Regions from separate parts of the Oceanobacillus phoenicis genome, predicted to be linked through region 1. Evidence: predicted binding sites of a transcription regulator. Region 1 holds the regulator's gene; each other region holds the start of a gene.
What was found. The regulator LexA, encoded in region 1, represses DNA repair genes until DNA is damaged. The targets are predictions, from matches to a motif close to CGAACATATGTTCG.

Region 1 (4,914 bases):
ATTCCGTTTAATGCCGCTCCCATAGCATGTTCACGTACACCAAACCAAACATTACGACCAGAATAATCTTCTTTTGTGAAGTCGCCTTCTTCATTTATTGTTGTTTTGTTTGATCCAGCTAAATCTGCACTTCCTCCAAAGAAGTTAGGAACTGCTTTAGCTACTGCATTTAGTACTTCACCTGAAGATGCACGAGTTGCAATACTGCTTCCAGGCTCATATACCGGAAGTTCCTTTTCCCATCCTTCTGGAAGTTGGCCGTTCATCGCTAAGTCAAATTGTTTTCCTAACTCAGGATAAGCTTCTTTATATTCTTCAACTAACTTGTTCCATGCAGCTTCTTTCTTCTCTCCATCGTTAACGATTTTTTCTTGGAAATCAGCATAAACTTCATCTGGAACATGGAATGATTCATGTTCCCACTCATAAAATTCTTTTGTTAATATTATTTCATCTTCTCCAAGTGGAGCACCGTGTGAAGCAGCAGAAGCTGATTTATTTGGAGAACCATATCCAATAACAGTCTTCACTTCAATAAGTGTTGGTTGATCTGTATTGCTTTGAGCTTCTTTAATTGCTTCACGAATAGCGTTAACATCATTTCCATCTTCTACTCGAAGTACTTGCCAACCATAAGCTTCAAAACGTTTTTCAGTTTCTTCAGAGAAGGAGCGATTTAAATCTCCATCTAGAGAAATATCATTAGAATCATAAAGTGCGATTAATTTACCTAATCCTAAATGGCCTGCTAAGGAAGCTGCTTCATGAGAAATCCCTTCCATTAAATCGCCATCACTAACCAAGGCATATGTGTAATGATCTACTACACCATAATTATTTTTATTAAATGTTGCACCTAAATGTGCCTCTGCCATTGCCATTCCTACTGACATTGCAATACCTTGTCCTAAAGGTCCTGTAGTTGCTTCTACACCATCAGTATGATGTACTTCTGGATGTCCAGGAGTTTTTGAATCCCACTGACGGAATTCTTTCAAATCTTTAATAGATACATCATATCCAGAAAGATGCAATAAGCTGTATAAAAGCATTGATCCGTGTCCCGCAGATAATACAAAGCGATCACGGTTAAACCATTTTGAATTTTTTGGATGATGATTCATAAAGTCTGTCCATAATGTGTACGCCATTGGCGCTGCACCCATTGGTAATCCAGGGTGTCCTGAGTTTGCATTTTCAATTGCATCAATAGATAAAGTACGAATCGTATTTATTGATAATTGTTCTACCTTGCCTGACATTTTGTCTACCCCTTTCAAAAATAAAGCCTTTACTTCTACATTCTATATTGAAATTATCATTACAACAAGCATGACAAATAGAATTTAATGTTTTTTGTTTCTATCTTGATAATCACGAAGCTTTTGGGGAGTAACGTCATTACCTTTTGGATCAATAACTGTCATTGTTTTTAACTGGTTATTGAAAGAGCTACGTACATTCTTTAAATATTCTTCACGAAGCTTCTTCTGCTCTGCTTTTTCTTCTGTTGTTAATCCTTCTGCTTTGGACTTTTTAGACAAAACATTTATTCTCTCTAATTTATCCTTAGATAACATGGTGTCAACCTCCCCACCTATTAAAAATGAAAAAAGACAGGATTTCACATCCTGCCTCTTATCGTACTCTACCTCGAACCTAGATTCAAGTATTTTGATATTCTTGGTATCTACGGTGCACAGTAGCTTTTGAAACGGCATAACCTAAACCATTGAGCACCTTTGTAATTTCATTAAATGTTAACCCATTCTGCCTTAATCGAACAATTTCTTCAATAGGAACTTCCGATCGATCTCTACCTGGGGACTGATCGATTTGTTTTAGATTTTTTTCCGGACGATATCCCTCGCGTACTGCTCTACGCATACCTCTTCTTATCTTCATGTTTTGTATTTTTCTTTGATATTCTTCTACTATTCCCACTATTTGTAATACCATTGAATCCGCTTCATTCAATACTAACTCACCTTCGTGAGCTACCGTATATATTGGGATATCTAGCTTAGCTAATTGATGAAATAGCGCTATTTTTGTATTCCCTCTGCCTAATCGAGTTTCATCTTGAATACATAAACAATCTGCTTCTTTACTGGAAAAATATTCGAGAAGTTGAAAAAGTCCTTCTCGCTCGATGTCGTAACCACTTGCTTGTTCTTCAATACAATCAACAATCGTAAAGTTTAGCTTATTTGCTAATGTTTGCAATTCCTCTCGTTGACGTATCAATGACGACTCTTGTGTATGTTTATCCGTGCTGACTCGACAATATACTACTGCTTTCAATCCTAACTTCCTCCTGTTTCCATTAACCGCTCGTTACCATAGAGAAATATAGAAAAGCGAGCGCTAAAGCAAATGCTACCACATAGAATGCATCGGTTCTAGTAATTTTCTTCAGCATGATTAAAAGCTCCTTTCATCCATTTGTCGAACAGTTGTTCTTATCTGGTTAAAGTATATACCGAACGTATGATCTTGTCAATAAAAAATTAGAACGAGTGTTTGCTTATTTTATAGTAAAATGATAAACTATCATTAATAAAAACCTATGCTAGAGGTGAACGTTTGATGACGAAACTATCAAAAAGACAACAAATGATTTTTGACTTTATTAAAAGCGAAGTTAAGTTAAAAGGATATCCACCATCTGTTCGAGAAATTGCCGTTGCAGTCGGACTCGCTTCCAGCTCAACTGTTCACGGACATTTGGAAAGATTAGAAAATAAAGGATATATACGAAGAGACCCTACTAAACCAAGAGCAATTGAAATTATTGATCCAGAAATAGAACAGCAGCTTCCCAAAGACGAAGCGCGATATGCACCAGTAATTGGTAAGGTTACTGCAGGAATACCGATTACAGCAGTTGAAAATATCGAAGAATTTGTTCCGATTCCAAGTTCAAGTGCAGGACCAGACGATAATGTATTTGTACTTGTAATTGATGGTGAAAGTATGATTGAGGCTGGCATTTTAGATGGTGATATGGTAATTGTTAAACAACAAAACACAGCATTAAATGGAGAGATTGTTGTAGCAATGACTGAAGAAAATGAAGCGACAGTTAAACGCTTCTTTAAAGAAGATAAACGTATTCGACTTCAACCAGAAAATGCTACAATGGAACCTCTATTTTATGAAAATGTAACCATTCTTGGAAAAGTTATTGGTTTATACCGAAATATTCATTAAATAAAAGAGTTTAGCTATCGAAGTTTAGCTAAACTCTTTTTTACTGAGTATAAATAGTTGTACATATTTTCACTTCAATACTAATAACATAGTAATAGTTAGCGGAAGGAGTGAATAATAGGTGTCTGAAAACATTTTGAAACGAAGAGGCTTTTATATTCCTGCAGCCATAATTGCAATCATTCTAGGAATATACTATTTAACGAGATACGTTGATTTCTTAACATTACCTTTCTTATGTATCATTTTAATTATTGTTACGATATTAGAAGTTATGGAGACGAAACAAATAAAGTCAAAGGAAAATATATTAAAAATAGGGGCGGCGGGATTATTAGTTGGATTAGCTTTATGGTATCAAGTAACTGTTTTCATTATTTAGTTTTACAAAAGGCATTTAGGAGATTGAATCAACCAAATCTAACTCTAAAATAAAGAAATTCTTCATTCAATAAGTTATTACCGCCCGTTATATGTGGGATAAAAAAACGTCAAAGTTAGAATTTTTTATCTAGTTTTGACGTTATACAATACTCTATTATTGAAATATTTTCTCCCAAGTAGCTTTACCCGCTTTTCCATCAACGACGATACTTTCTTTTTGTTGAAAAGATTTTACTGCATTATTTGTATTGGTACCAAAAATACCATCTAATCCTTTTGGATCTTCTCCATTAATATAAAGCATCGCTTGAAGTATCCACGTAATATTTCCTTTAGCGCCACTTGCTACCGTTACCGTAGCAGCTTTTGTTTTCTGCCCCCACATACCATCAACGTTTAACTTTGCATTGAATTGTTTATTTAATTCTATTTGATATCCTTTGATTGCTGCTTTGATTGTTAACGGGCCAGCTATACCATCAATGGCTATACCTGTCTTATATTTACGATTTAATCCAGACTGAATATCCTGAATGATACTCTTATTATCATTATAGTTTTGTAAATATTTCGTAGGATCTAAACAATTATTCGCCCTATCTGAGGTCCACCCATATGGAGGTTGACTCTCCGCTTTTTTACGTACCTCATAATGCAAATGAGATCCAGTCGTCTTTCCTGTATCCCCTTGTTTTCCTATTACTTGCCCTTTCTTCACAAATTGACCACGCTGCACCGAAACACTATCCAGATGAGCATATAATTGACCCCGGTTATTTTTATCTTGAAGAAGTACTACATTTCCAAAACCACCCAAGCCAGTACCAGTTCTACCCAAACCAGCAAAAATAACTTTTCCTTCTGTAAATGCTTGAATACTTGCTTTATGGTATTTAACTAAGTCAATCCCTGTATGAAACGTAAATCCATCACCTGTCCAAACATCTCTTCTATATCCAAATGGGGATGTTATTCTGTAATCTTTAAATGGCATATAACTCTCCTCCTTTTCTACTATTTAATGAAAAAAGTGACTTGCCCGACCGGACTAGCCACCTAAATAATATGTCTATTTTTCTATTACATCATGATTTATCCAGTGAATACATCACCATTTGGGTATCGTATATTACCTTTAGCAGTTCTCGCCAAAGCAAAAGCTAAGGTAACTGGTCCAATTCTTCCTGCTAACATCAATATACATAGAAGTAGTTTTCCATTTTCGCTTAATTCACTAGTTAATCCCATAGATAATCCTACTGTACCAAATGCAGAAAACGCTTCAAAAATAATTTGAAGATAAGGACCATTTTCCGT
Region 2 (4,914 bases), 420 kb from region 1:
AGAGGTAAAGCAAGTTGAAGAAATTTTAAAACAGAACGGTATTGCTCTACCCCCTGCAGCTCCTGAGCCTCGAAATTTTTATCCATTAATTCAAGTTAAATCAAAAATAAAATTTCATCACAAATATCTGAGCCAATTCTTAATGTCGGATAGCTATCAACTGAATTAAGATTTAAAACAGAAATTAGCAGTTTCTACTAAACTATCGTTCTAAGTAAACATCATTTTCCAATGTAATTTTATCCAAAAAAATACCACTTCATTTAAAAGTGGTATTTTACATAATGAATTTATAAAGTCATATGGTGGTATTTCAGTTAAGAGTGTAACATTTGAATTAGGCATATTAAAGTTTGGTTACTTTATCAAATTTGTAATTAATCATTTAATCATTTTTAACTATCACCAACATTATAATTCCCTAGAACAGATAGTATATTGGAAAAGGCATAATGCGTAGTATCTTTAGAGATTTGCTCCAGCTCCTCCATCTTTGTACATATAACTTCAGCCATATAATTATACTCTCCGCTAATTCTCCATAGATCGATAATATTGCTATTCTCTTTGCAATAATTCGTTAACTTTTCACAACTCTTTGTTTTAAATAAAACAAAACCATGAATTCCTTTATTTAGTTCTTTATGATTTACCTCTACCGTATAACGCGTTATCACATAATCTTCTAATCTTTCCATTCTCGTTTTCACAGCAGGAGATGACATGTTTATTTGTTTACCGATTCCTGTATATGTAAGTCTTGAATTTCTTTTTAATAAATCTAATATTTGATGATCAATATCATCTAACATTCCTTTCATCCCCTCCGATCACTTTAAAATTTAAAGTTTTTCATAGTATATAACTTAATAATTCCATTGTAAACAAATCGTCAGAGAATTAAAATTTTATATGAGGTGGTTAATATGACACGTTCCATTTTCTCAGATTATAAAATCGGGAACTTAGCATTAGATAATAGAATTGTAATGGCTCCAATGACAAGAGGATTTGCCGATAATGAAACCGGTGAAGTTAATCAGTTGATTGCCGACTATTATGGAAGAAGAGCGAGATATGGTGCCGGCTTAATCATCACAGAAGGTATTGCCATCAATAAACTAGCCAAAGGAACTTATGGGATTCCGGGAATATTCACACATCGCCAAACCTTAAGTTGGGAAAAAGTCACAAGGGAAGTACATCAGTATAAAACAAAAATTTTTGCCCAACTTTGGCATGTAGGCAGAGTAAGTCACCAGGAAATTTTAAAAGGTCATGCACCAGTGGCTCCATCTGCCATAGTTGCTAGCGGTCATGTGCATAGATTAAGAAAACCGTTTCAAGTACCTAAACCTTTAAGTCTTGCGGAAATATATCAAATTATCGATGACTATAGACAAGCAGCAAGAAATGCAATAGAGGCCGGTTTTGACGGTATTGAAATACATGCAGCACATGGTTATCTCATTGACCAATTTATCAGTGAGAAATCAAATCTTCGACAAGACGAGTTTGGAGGATCCTTACAAAATAGACTGCGGTTATTAGATTTAATTATTAAAGAAGTAAAGAAAGTTGTGCCTAATAATAGAATAAGTATCAGAGTTTCTGAAAAGAAAGATGACGATAAAAATTATGTATGGGAGCAACCAGAAGAAATGGTGCGTGCTATTACAGAGATTCTTTCCAAACATCGAGTAAAAATTGTTCATCCCTCTGTAGAAAACTATGGTGACGCACTTAAAAATGATCAAAGATCGCTTCATGAGTTATTTAGGAAATACTGGAAGGAAACCCTTATAGCTGTTGGTAATATAGATCCTAATAAAGGATCAGCAATTGTTGATGAAAATCAAGGAGATCTAGTTGCATTTGGGCAATTATTTATATCCAATCCTGATTTAGTCATTCGTCTGAAAGCGAATCAAGAGATTTTGCCTTATCACAAAAAAGAGCAGTTAAAATGTTTAAATTAATATATATTTATAAAACAGATAATAACAGATCCTACCAAATTCATTTTATTAAGACCTGACCAACACCTCTATTGAATACCTATTGAATACCTACCTCGGTTTTATACGGATTGATAACGTAAAGATGATACCGATTGGTTTCGAACCCACAACCGCCCCCACCCTGTCAATATAAAGCGTGGGGGTCATCTTACATAATCTTTTTCTAATAGTATTGATATAACAGTACTTTTCATTTACTACTAGTTATTTTGAATATTAATAAACCATCTTCAGGTGGTCAAAATACTGGTCTTTTTTTCTTCTATTATGTCGTACATTTATATGATTGTTGTAGAAAAATTATTTTCCAAAGTCGTTGTCACATATTAAGTGTTACACTATAAACACATCTAAAATATCTTCATATTTTATCCTCATAAACTCTCTGGCACAAATACCTTCAGATACTTCAATCGATTTTTTCTCATAGTTCATTTTTTGAATATACCCCTTAAACGTTAAGAAATGACCATTCTCATAAAATTTAACTTCAACTAACAAGTTATCCTTGAGACCCATCCTTAATTGAAAATTAATTACTTCTTGTTTCTGCTGATCAATTATTGGTCTTTGAACTTTTAACTGCTCTTTCTTAAGATCCTTTAACATTTCTATATGCTCTGGCATCATCATAGCAGTCCATTTGATTGAACCTCGATCATTCCCACTACCCATTTATCCTTCCTCCTACCAATTAGAACGTATGTTCCTATTATATCAAAATAATGTTCCAAGTAAACATATCTTTTAATGCAAATTTATCCATTAAAAATACCACCTCGTTAAAAGTGGTATTTTACATAAACGAATTTTTTAAGTTATATTACATTATCATCCAGGTCCACGCTCGGTAGTTATTAAAAGATTAGCAGCGCGGTTACACAATAAGTAATCGAATTTTAAATTAAACTTTTTTCAGTCAAATCATCCGTTCACTTTAATCCCTGTCTTCTTCTAATTTTCAACGGGAAGCATTTATCTCAATTTGGCCAATGTTCAGCCACCCGTTATCTTCCTGCTCCTCATTAGCGAAACGGAATGCCTTAGCATTCGAGTTCATATCTGATAAAGGATTAACAACGTTAACTAAAATATCATAGCTGCCTTCACTTAGTTCCGAAATGTCACCAGACCACTCCAACAGAACCCCATTATTTTCTTCTGTCCCGTCCTCCTTTGGTAAGATATATGATATATCCCAATCTGTCGTCCACTCTTCAATTTTTCCGTTTTCATCTCTTGCTGCGATTTCCACTTTCCAATCATAATAGAAAGGTGCTACACCTGTATTTTGAATTTCCATCGCTGCTTGCAAGTGACCATTAGCCACGTTCATATAGGCAGTTGGAACAAAATATTCATAACCTAAACGACGTGAACCTTCACGCGCTCGTTCGAGTGCCTCCTCTTCTAATGGCATTTGAAAAACGTTTTGAATTTTCAGCCAGGAAACGTGAGTTAGCTCCACGCTTTTATAATAATCTTCTCCTTGAGCGCCTTCGATTGGATCACCTAAGTATTGAGGTGGATCGTTATCCCACATATCCATTTGAATTTCGGGTCGCACTTCTCCGCCAATCGGCTCTTTTTTCCATTTGTTCATGACTTGATTTTCTTCCAGTCGGCCGACAAAGTGCCAGTCTTCCCCTCCTAGACTAGAAGGCAAAGTCTGAAAAGCAAAAGAATCATCGTGATAGCCGATACTCAGGTCACGATTAAATTCACTAGGATAGCGTGCCAGTATTTTTGTTTCATCGAAGGAATCATTAAACTTTTGCATAATAGCTTCTTGATTGGCCAAGCTAGGCATCCAATCAGTTGCACGGCCATTTTCATATTCAGCTAGTTCACCGTCCCAACTTCCAAGTGAAGTTGTACCGTTCTGCGGATAAGTATGCCATTCACCCCAAAATCCAATTAATCCAGCTTGAATAAAACCAATCCTTGGATCACCATCATATTTATCTCCAAGGGCTTCAATAAAATGTGACAAGGCGGTTATTAGATTCTCGTCATTATAATCAGGTGCCATACTCGTACCATTAGATCCCCCATTGCTATAGTAAGAGTAGTCTCTTGTCTCTAATCCGAGATCAAGCAAAAACGACGGGATTCCTGTTGGCTTATTTGGATAATCGAGGTATACTCTAAAAATTGCCTGATTTCCTCTTGAGGTGATATCATCGATCTCAGCCTCTAGCTTGCTCCAATCATATTCATTAAAGTTTGTCATTATATCCTTCAAAGGTATATAGAAATACTCCAAACTGTAAGGTATCTGATTATAGTCGGTTCGCCATGATGCCGATTCACTAAAGGGTAAAAATCCTTTTAATGGGTTATCTATTGGTGCCGGTGTATAATTCAGATTAAACGTATTTGAAGGAGTTGCCCATACAGGTGCTAAAGTCCCTCCCGCACCGCCTTCGGAAGTACCCCATAGACCAATAGAATCTATATAAATTTCATTCTTCGAATTAGCCTGTGGACTATAGCCTAATTCAAACCCACTGACTAAACCCAGGTTAAGCTCATTTTCACAACTTTGTAGACATTGCCACGCTTTCTGTGTAAATTGATCCCAAGAAATGCGGACAAGTCCAGTGAAATTTCCTGGAACAGACAACATACTGCTAAAAGTATGCTCTTCCCATGATGCACCGCCTTCTTCTTTTAGGGACGCCTTAAAAGTTCCTTCTTGACCATATGTCTTTGATTCGGATTTAACATCCAAGTTAAATGCTAATGGCTCGTCCGCATCGTTATGTATCCAAAATGAAATACCAGCAGAATCTGTCCAGTCACGTGCAGGGAAATTGTAAGCTAAGGATACCCAATCATCTAAAGGCTTAATCGGGACGATACGCATAGAATTTGCTCCATCATTAGCATG
Region 3 (4,914 bases), 920 kb from region 1:
ATTCTATCCCGATTCAAGTAGAAGAAGAGCCGTTTTCTATTGATGAAACTAGTGAAGAAATAGCTAATATGCAAGTAATGCTTTCTGGATTAGGTTATGATACTGGACGAACCGATGGATATTTTGATGAACAGACTGAAGAAGCAGTGAAAGATTTTCAAGCAGATAATGATATAGAATCTACTGGAGAAGTAGATCCCGAAACAGGGGGATTAATTGAATCACAACTCGTTGAAAAAATAAGAAACGGTGAAGATGATCAACAACTGGATACATCATTAGAAGAATTGTATCAATAAGCAGGACTTCAGTGTAAGTTTAAGTCTTGAATTGAGGATTTTAAGGATGATTACTCACTGTGATAGATTCTTGAGATAAATCCACGAGTGATTACTCGTGGATTTTCCTTTTTCTTTTACAAAAAAGCAGGAAAAACGATAGAAGAATCGAATCTTTTTATATAGACATTTTGATTAGGCATAGTAAAGAAGGTGACGAAATGGTTGAATCTTGGTTGTTAGAAGGGGCGAAAGCAGTCGGCAGATTTTTTCTGAATCCGACATTGTATTGGTTTATTTTTATTCTGACGGTAGCTAGTTATTTTCGTATTAAAAGGGAGAGGCAGGACTTTGGAATAAAAGTCTACCAGAAATTTATTGAGTGGAAAGGAACGTTAGCTGTTTCTTTAATTACAGGACTAGTCTTATCAGCAATTGTAGTTGGTACAGGCATGGTATTTTCTTATGAAGTCTTAATTTTATTAGCAATAGTGACAATTATTCTTAGTATTAGTACAAAATTTTCACTATTGTCACCAAGCTATATTATTGGAATGACATTTTTACTGTTGTTAGTTATTCCACCTCTATTAGAAATACAGACTCAAATAAATTATAGTTTTGATTATGGGTTGAGCTTTAAATCATTAGCGGTAATAGGGGCTTTGCTACTTATTGTAGAATCCTTTTTAATCCAACGAATTCAAAAACAATCAACATTTCCACGGATTTCCCTTAGTGACAGGGGGATATGGGTAGGTCAACATCAAGTGAAAAGATTAGCTTTAATTCCACTACTTGTATTAGTTCCAGAAGGACTTATTACTTCTTTTGCACCTTGGTGGCCATATTTATCTGTTGGTGAAACATCGCTAGGATTAGCTTTCGTGCCTTTTATAATTGGCTTTGATTATACTGCAAAAGGTCATTACCATTTGGATGCAATAAAGAAAGTTTCGAAAGCAAATTATATGCTAGCTATTGTTATATTAATGGTTGCTATAGCAGGTATATTTGTACCTTATTTATCACTGACTTCTGTGATTTTAGCTATTATCGGTAAAGAATATTTAAATTATCGTTATAGAGAAGGAGATAGACTTCGTCGTCCTTACTATCAGCCGCATGATCAGGGGCTACGTGTAGTTGGTGTGATACCTAATAGTCCAGCGAATAGACTTGAAATTTCTCCTGGTGAATCAATTTATCGAGTAAACGGTCGAAAGGTTACAGATAGTCAAGGCTTTTACGAGGCGCTTCAAGGTAATGGTGCATTTATCAAACTAGAAATTATTGATTATCAACAAGAAATAAGACTCGTTCAAGGATCACTATATGAAGGAGAACATCATGCATTAGGGTTATTATTTGCTAAGGAACCGTTTAAGCAGAAACAAAAGCAAACAAGCTAACTGAAGTATGAAGAACAAAAGAAAAAATGAATGTATGAACGAACAATAATTAGATGATATATGTATATATATCTGAAGTATTGTTCGTTTTAATTTTTATATAAAAATATACAATGTTTAACCATTAGCATGAATTTAAAGTTATACCTGGTAACCGTTTTGTAACTATAAATGAATTTGGTAGTTTCTTTCGATGTAGCGGAATAATTCATGCAATTCAATTGGTATGATATGATTTCCATTATACTGAAATGGGTAGAATAAAAGATAAGATAAAATAAAAAAACGAATACTTGTTCGTTTTTTTATAAAGAGATATAATAGATATTAGCTCGAAAAGAACGGAGGCATTATTGTGAAGGAGAAATTTGAATTAGTATCTGCTTATGACCCAGCTGGTGATCAACCAAATGCTATTAAAGAGATAACTGAAAAAGTATTAGCTGGTCAACGTCATCAAACATTGCTTGGTGCTACAGGTACCGGGAAGACATTTACCATGTCCAATGTTGTAAAAGAGATAAATCGTCCGACATTAGTAATTGCGCATAACAAAACATTAGCTGGACAGTTATACAGTGAGTTTAAAGAGTTTTTTCCAAATAATGCTGTAGAATACTTTGTTAGCTACTATGATTATTATCAACCAGAGGCATATGTACCATCTACAGATACCTTTATTGAAAAAGATGCGAGTATCAATGATGAAATTGATAAACTGCGACATTCTGCAACATCTGCATTGTTTGAAAGAGAAGATGTATTGATTGTAGCTAGTGTGTCTTGTATTTACGGTTTAGGTAATCCGGAAGAATATAAGAGTCAAGTGTTGTCATTAAGAATGGGAATGGAGAAAGATCGTGACCAATTACTTCGTGATTTAGTAGAAGTTCAATATGCTAGAAATGATATTAATTTCCAGCGTGGTACATTTAGAGTTCGTGGTGATTCAGTCGAGATTATTCCTGCTTCTCATGAAGAGTATTGTATTCGTGTAGAATTTTTTGGCGATGAAATTGATCGTATACGTGAAGTTGATGCACTAACCGGTGAAATTATTGGTGATCGAGAACATGTAGCTATTTTTCCAGCTTCTCACTTTGTTACGAGAGAAGAAAAAATGAAAATTGCTATTCAAAATATAGAAAAAGAACTTGAAGAACAATTAAAAGAAATGCGTGATAATGGAAAATTATTAGAAGCACAACGATTAGAACAACGAACTAATTATGATTTAGAGATGATGCGAGAAATGGGTTTCTGTTCAGGAATTGAGAACTATTCCCGTCATCTAACACTACGTGGTCCAGGAGCTGTTCCATATACTTTATTGGATTTCTTTCCAGAGGATTTCTTAGTAGTTATTGATGAATCACACGTAACCCTCCCGCAGATTCGCGGAATGTTTAATGGGGATCAAGCTCGTAAACAAGTGCTTGTTGATCATGGTTTTCGGTTACCGTCTGCAATGGATAATCGCCCACTCCGATTTCAAGAGTTTGAAGATAAAACAAAACAGTTGGTTTATGTGTCTGCGACTCCTGGACCATATGAACTTGAACATTCTCCTGAAATGACAGAACAAATTATTCGACCTACCGGATTATTAGATCCAATAGTTGAGGTACGTCCAATTGAAGGACAAATTGATGATCTTATAGAAGAAATTCGGATTCGAATGGAAAAAAATGAACGTGTACTAATTACGACGTTAACAAAAAAGATGTCGGAGGATTTAACCGATTATCTAAAAGAGATTGGTATGAAAGTAGCTTATTTGCACTCTGAGATTAAAACATTAGAACGTATAGAAGTAATACGTGATTTACGAGTTGGAAAATTTGATGTGTTAGTAGGTATTAATTTGTTGAGAGAAGGCTTAGATATACCAGAAGTCTCTCTAGTTACTATCTTAGATGCTGATAAAGAAGGATTTTTACGTTCTGAACGGTCTCTAATTCAAACTATGGGTCGTGCTGCACGTAACGAAAATGGAAAAGTAATTATGTATGCTGACAAAATAACAGACTCGATGAAAAAAGCAATTGATGAGACAAATCGACGTCGAACAATACAAACAGAATATAATGAAAAACATGGTATTACTCCTAAGACAATTAGAAAAGATGTTCGAGATGTTATTAAAGCAACAACCGCAGCAGAAGAAACCGAATCATATGAACCGAAAACAAAACAGATTAACAAAATGACGAAGAAAGAAAAAGAAAAAGTGATTGAACAAATGGAGAACGAGATGAAGCAAGCAGCAAAAGACCTTGACTTTGAGAAAGCAGCAGAATTACGAGATGTCATTTTGGAACTTAAAGCGGAAGGATGATTAAGGAATGCCAAGTAAGTCTATAAAAATTCAAGGTGCACGAACACATAATTTAAAGGATATTGATATCAATATTCCTAAAAATAAATTAGTTGTATTAACAGGGTTATCAGGTTCAGGTAAGTCTTCTCTTGCTTTTGATACCATTTATGCAGAAGGACAACGTAGATATGTAGAATCTTTATCTTCCTATGCACGTCAATTTTTAGGACAAATGGATAAACCGGATGTAGATGTTATTGAAGGACTATCTCCAGCAATATCTATTGATCAAAAAACTACAAGTAAAAATCCAAGATCTACAGTTGGGACAGTTACAGAGATTTATGATTATTTACGTCTGTTATATGCAAGAGTTGGTAGACCTACTTGTCCAAATCACGGTATTGAAATTAGTTCACAGACTGTTCAACAAATGGTTGATCGTATTTTAGAGTATCCGGAACGTACAAAACTTCAAATTCTTGCGCCTGTAGTATCAGGAAGAAAAGGTGAGCATGTAAAAGTTTTAGAAAACTTAAAACAAGAAGGTTATGTACGAATTCGTGTAGATAATGAAATGAGAGAAGTTACAGACGATATTCAATTAGAAAAAAATAAAAAGCATTCGATTGAAGTAGTAATTGATCGTATTGTAGTAAAAGACGGAGTCGCGTCAAGATTAAGTGATTCTATTGAGACTGCACTGAAACTAGGAGAAGGTAATATTATAGTTGATGTCATTGGTGAGGAAGAACTGACCTTTAGTGAAAATCACGCATGTCCGATTTGTGGTTTTTCCATTGGTGAACTAGAGCCAAGATTGTTTTCTTTTAATAGCCCATTTGGGGCTTGTCCAAGTTGTGATGGATTAGGTACAAAATTAGAAGTTGATATCGACCTTGTC
Region 4 (4,914 bases), 480 kb from region 1:
CAAGGAGATCATATCGCATTAGTATTAGGGAATAGTCCATATTATGTGATTGGATTGCATGGGGCATTAAGGTTAGGATTAACGGTAATTCCAATGAATCCATTATATACACCTACTGAAATGGCTTTTATGTTAAAAGATGGTGATGTTAAAGGAATTATTACAATGGATATTCTTATTGATAAATTTATTCCTATTGTAGATGATCTACTTGCGCTTGAATATATTATTAATTGTGAAAGTGGAAAAGAAGTTCCAGAATCTATAAAAAAAGACCATCTGCCAACAAATATATTACGTTTCCAAGAAGTAATTACTAATGGTCAATTTCCTTTTAATGGCCCAAAATTAGTTGGAGAAGATTTAGCTGTTATCTTGTATACCTCGGGTACTACAGGAAAACCAAAAGGAGCAATGCTTACGCACAAAAATCTGTACTCTAACGCACAAGATGTCGCAAATTATTTACATATTAATCAAGATGACCGTGTAATTGCTGCCTTGCCAATGTTTCACGTTTTTTGTTTGACTGTATCATTAAATGCGCCATTATTAAATGGAGGTACAATCATTATTTTACCTCAGTTCTCGCCAACAGAAGTATTTCGTGTAGCTAGTGCTTATCAAGCTACAGTATTTGCTGGCGTTCCAACAATGTATAATTACTTACTACAGAGTGTGAAAGGTAATGTGGATAGTTTTTCTTCTTTACGCTTATGTATTTCTGGAGGTGCAGCTATGCCAGTATCTTTACTAGAATCATTCGAGCAAGCTTTTAATGTAAAGGTATCTGAAGGCTATGGTTTATCAGAGGCTGCTCCAGTAACATGTTTTAATCCTTTAGATCGTCCGAGAAAAGCAGGTTCTATAGGACAAAACATTGTTAATGTTATAAACAAAGTGGTTGATGAAATAGGGAATGAATTGCCACCAGGTGAAGTAGGTGAATTAGTAGTTCAAGGGCCAAATGTGATGAAAGGTTATTATAAAATGGAAGAAGAAACTGCTGCAGCAATACGAGATGGTTGGCTCTATACAGGGGACATGGCAAGAATGGATGAAGATGGATATTTTTATATTGTTGATCGTAAAAAAGATATGATTTTAGTTGGCGGTTATAATGTTTATCCTAGGGAAGTAGAAGAAGTGTTCTATTCTCATCCTTCTGTTGTGGAAGTTGCCGTAATTGGTGTCCCAGATCCGCAAACAGGTGAAGCAGTTATAGCATATGTCGTTGTCGATAATTCGGATGTGAAAGAGATAGATTTAATTGAGTTTAGTAAACAACATTTAGCAAAATATAAAGTTCCTCAATCTATTTCTTTTCTTGAAGAACTTCCGAAAAATACGACAGGAAAAATATTACGGAAGAGTCTTAAAGATCAAGTTACAAATTCATAGTATAGTTCCTTACGAAGTTGAAAATTGGCATTTATTATCAACTTCGTTTTCTTTTTAACTATTTATTCTAAAAATTATGTAAAAATATATCATTTTTACTAATAGTATGTTATATTAGGTATTAAGTCACTATAATTGGTAAGGGAGGTTAATAAATGAAGAAACAGCAATATCTAGAAATCACGCCATTTACATTGGCGATCGTATCGGAGCAAGATGAAAATGGAAGATATATTGCAAAAGTATTAGAAGAGGAGGCGGAATATGTTTTGGAAGCGAAACCTACCAATGTCATTGATTATGCTTGCAAGTATTTCGGGGCTAGTTTGAAAGGGCGTCAAGAGGGAACAAGAGAAATTAGTGGAATAACACATAAAGCACCAATAACAATTGATCCTGCAAGTGGAATGTATTTCTTCCCAACAAAGTCTCCTAATAATGCTAACTGTTCTTGGATCGCACATAGTCATATTAAAGAAGTGCGTAGAGAAAAAGAGGGAAAAACAAGTGTACTATTTAAAAATGGTTCGAAAATTTCACTTGATATTTCCCATGGCTCTTTAATCAATCAACTACAACGTACCGCGCAAATAAGATTTCTTTTAGACGATCGAATTAAACGTTGGAGGAAGCCCCCTCATTCTGAAGACGATAAAGACTCTTAAACATTAACTCCATTAGAATATTTTCAACTTTTTTACGAATAGCTGGGTTAAAATAACTTTTCTTTTCTTCTTTTCCTTGGCATATGAATAAAAAGTTTGAAAAAGAATCATCTTTTGTTAATGGAAGAACCGATAATTGATTTATTTTCATTGTGCGAATGATTTGTTTTCGTTCCCGGACAGCTTCCATCTCCATTTCGGATAACATCTGAAGATATATCTCCTTAATTTTAAATGGTCCTTCATCATGATATTTTATATCTTGTCGAATTACAATAATCGCCATAGATATAAATAAATACCTTGAAGCTATTTTGGTATTTTCCTCAGTGATATAACGCATGCATTCACACCTCTTATATAGATCGTATGTTCGTATATCGTTATTATATGTTATAGATGAAAAAATATCTACCAATTAGAGTGACGATTCATTATTGGAATTAATTAGCTTTTTCTTTTAAAATATAATCTAATACCATATAATAATTTTAAAGAATGTTGTCTAATGATAGGAGTTTACGTGGATGTATGTCATGAGTATTTCTCTATCGAATTGGAGAAGTTTTATTAGAGAAGAAGGTTGGGAAGAATTTATTTCCCAACTTTTAAATCAGTATGAAGGATTAGGACCGTTACCTGGGATTTTATTACCATTCCTAGAGGCTTTCTTACCTTTTTTACCGTTAATCGTATTTGTTCTTGGTAATGCTGCAGCTTATGGATTGTTTCAAGGCTTTCTGTATTCTTGGATTGGTGCAACTGTTGGAGCCGTTGTTGTATTTTTACTTATACGAAAGCTTGCTAATACACGTTTATTGCAAAAGATTAGAACGAATAATCAAGTGAAAAAAATTACTCAATGGGTAGACAGACATGGCTTTGGTCCACTATTTATATTGTTATGTTTTCCTTTTTCTCCTTCTTCCATAATTAATGTTGTGGCAGGACTGTCGAAGATTAACATTTATCAATTTATATTAGCTGTGTGTCTAGGCAAGACTGTAATGATATTTTCCATTTCTTATGTTGGTTCGAGTATAATGGAATTTGCTCAAAATCCTGTAAGGACAATAATAGTAGGGATAGGCATTGTGATTTTTTGGATGTTTGGTAAATACTTAGAAAAACGATTGCAAAAGAAATCAGCTGAAAATAATATGTAAATCATGAAAGGGATTAAAAACTTCCTTCAAGGGTATTATGTATAATAATTACTCGATGAAGGATGGAACAACGTGAAAAAATTCAATATTCGAAGAGTATTGTTACTTTTACTTTTCTTGGTTGGAATTACAGTTATTTTAAGAACAACTCTATTTGCCAATTATGTCGTAGATGGAAAGTCGATGGAACCTACATTATATGATGGGAATTTATTGATGGTGAATAAATTTGTATATGAATTATCGGATGTGAATCGATTTGATGTTATTGTTTTTCGAGCGTCTAAAGAAGAAGACTATGTTAAACGAGTTATTGGAACACCTGGAGATAGGATAGAGTATAAAAATGATAAGCTATATATTAATGGAGAATTTATTGAAGAAAGATTTTTAGACTCTTATAAGGAATCGAGTTCAGTTGAAACATTCACCAATGATTTTACGCTCCAGCAAATAACTGGAGAAATAGAAGTTCCTGACGGGAATTTATTCGTACTAGGAGACAATCGACAAGATAGTCTAGATAGTCGATCGTTTGGATTTATTTCCATTGATCAAATTGTCGGAAAGGTAGATATAACGTATTGGCCACTGACAGATAAAGTAAATGAATAACAAAAAGTTTTTCGATTAGGACCGAGCTTCTATCTTTGATAAAATAGAGATAGGAGCTCTATTTTAGTTTTTGAAATTTAGGAGGTTTAATGTATGGGAATGCGGTTCATATTAGGACGGTCTGGGACAAATAAAAGTGATGTTATTTTAAAGGAAATAAAACAACAAATTTCTACTAATCCTATAGGGCCTTCTATATTTTACATTGTTCCAGATCAAATGACATTTCAACAAGAGGTTGCTTTATTTAGTGACTCTGAAATGAATGGTAGTATTCGAGCGCAGGTAGTTAGTTTTTCAAGGTTAGCCTGGAGAGTGTTACAGGAAACAGGCGGAGGTACAAAACAGTTTATAAGCTCCGTAGGAATTCAAATGATGTTAAGGAAGATTATTGAAGAAAAACAAGGGGACTGGAATGCTTTTCAAAAAGCACTTAAAAAACAGGGGTTTTTAGGGCAATTAGAGACGATGCTCACCGAACTAAAACGCTATGAAATAACACCAGATGATCTACGAATGCAACAGTCTCACTTTACACAGTTTGTGCATCAGTCTCCATCTGAGCAGGGGCTCACGCGTAAACTTAGTGATTTAATTTATATTTATGAAACGTTTATATATGCGTTGCAGGGAACGTATGTAGACAGTGAAGATCAACTACAGCTGTTAATTCAACAAATTAATCAATCTTCTATATTAAATAATGCGGATATTTACATAGATGGTTTTCATAGTTTTACACCTCAAGAACAATCAGTACTTACAGAACTAATGAAAACGAGTAATTCTATCACAATTGCTTTAACGTTAGATGATCCGAAGAAAGAGGATGCATCTGAACTGGATTTATTTTATCAGCCAACCCAAACGTATCATGTATTGAAACAATTGGCATGGGATACAGGAATTCCGGTAGAAGATCCAATCGAATTAGATTCGTTGGAGGGAAATTTTAAAGATCGACCATACTTTGCTCATATGGAAAAATATTTTGATTCTAGACCAGCACCTGCGTATGAAGGGGAAGTTCCAATTGAAATATTTGAAGCTGTCCATCCACGCGCAGA

Region 2: ABC346_RS16365 (YolD-like family protein) is a predicted target of LexA. The motif match lies at 2,718-2,731, and genes of this name have one in related genera.
Region 3: uvrB (excinuclease ABC subunit UvrB) is a predicted target of LexA. The motif match lies at 1,977-1,990, and genes of this name have one in related genera.
Region 4: ABC346_RS16705 (YhjD family protein) is a predicted target of LexA. The motif match lies at 2,429-2,442, and genes of this name have one in related genera.

The regions. Positions count from the first base shown of each region.
Region 1 is NZ_JBDFME010000001.1:2,838,333-2,843,246, forward strand. Features, by position in the region: gene tkt (transketolase) at 1-1,262, opposite strand, end outside; gene ABC346_RS14205 (DUF896 domain-containing protein) at 1,347-1,580, opposite strand; gene ABC346_RS14210 (YneB family resolvase-like protein) at 1,666-2,304, opposite strand; gene lexA (transcriptional repressor LexA) at 2,590-3,213, shown strand; gene ABC346_RS14220 (hypothetical protein) at 3,335-3,595, shown strand; gene ABC346_RS14225 (peptidoglycan DD-metalloendopeptidase family protein) at 3,752-4,591, opposite strand; gene ABC346_RS14230 (TrkH family potassium uptake protein) at 4,690-4,914, opposite strand, start outside.
Region 2 is NZ_JBDFME010000001.1:3,255,964-3,260,877, forward strand. Features, by position in the region: partial or broken gene ABC346_RS16350 (DUF3231 family protein) at 1-70, shown strand, start outside; gene ABC346_RS16355 (Lrp/AsnC family transcriptional regulator) at 396-812, opposite strand; gene ABC346_RS16360 (alkene reductase) at 927-1,979, shown strand; gene ABC346_RS16365 (YolD-like family protein) at 2,355-2,696, opposite strand; gene ABC346_RS16370 (DUF4832 domain-containing protein) at 2,983-4,914, opposite strand, start outside.
Region 3 is NZ_JBDFME010000001.1:1,920,023-1,924,936, forward strand. Features, by position in the region: gene ABC346_RS09565 (S41 family peptidase) at 1-299, shown strand, start outside; gene ABC346_RS09570 (PDZ domain-containing protein) at 500-1,690, shown strand; gene uvrB (excinuclease ABC subunit UvrB) at 2,046-4,028, shown strand; gene uvrA (excinuclease ABC subunit UvrA) at 4,036-4,914, shown strand, end outside.
Region 4 is NZ_JBDFME010000001.1:3,319,446-3,324,359, reverse strand. Features, by position in the region: gene ABC346_RS16715 (fatty acid--CoA ligase family protein) at 1-1,401, shown strand, start outside; gene ABC346_RS16710 (competence protein ComK) at 1,557-2,066, shown strand; gene ABC346_RS16705 (YhjD family protein) at 2,017-2,409, opposite strand; gene ABC346_RS16700 (TVP38/TMEM64 family protein) at 2,594-3,232, shown strand; gene lepB (signal peptidase I) at 3,305-3,847, shown strand; gene addB (helicase-exonuclease AddAB subunit AddB) at 3,941-4,914, shown strand, end outside.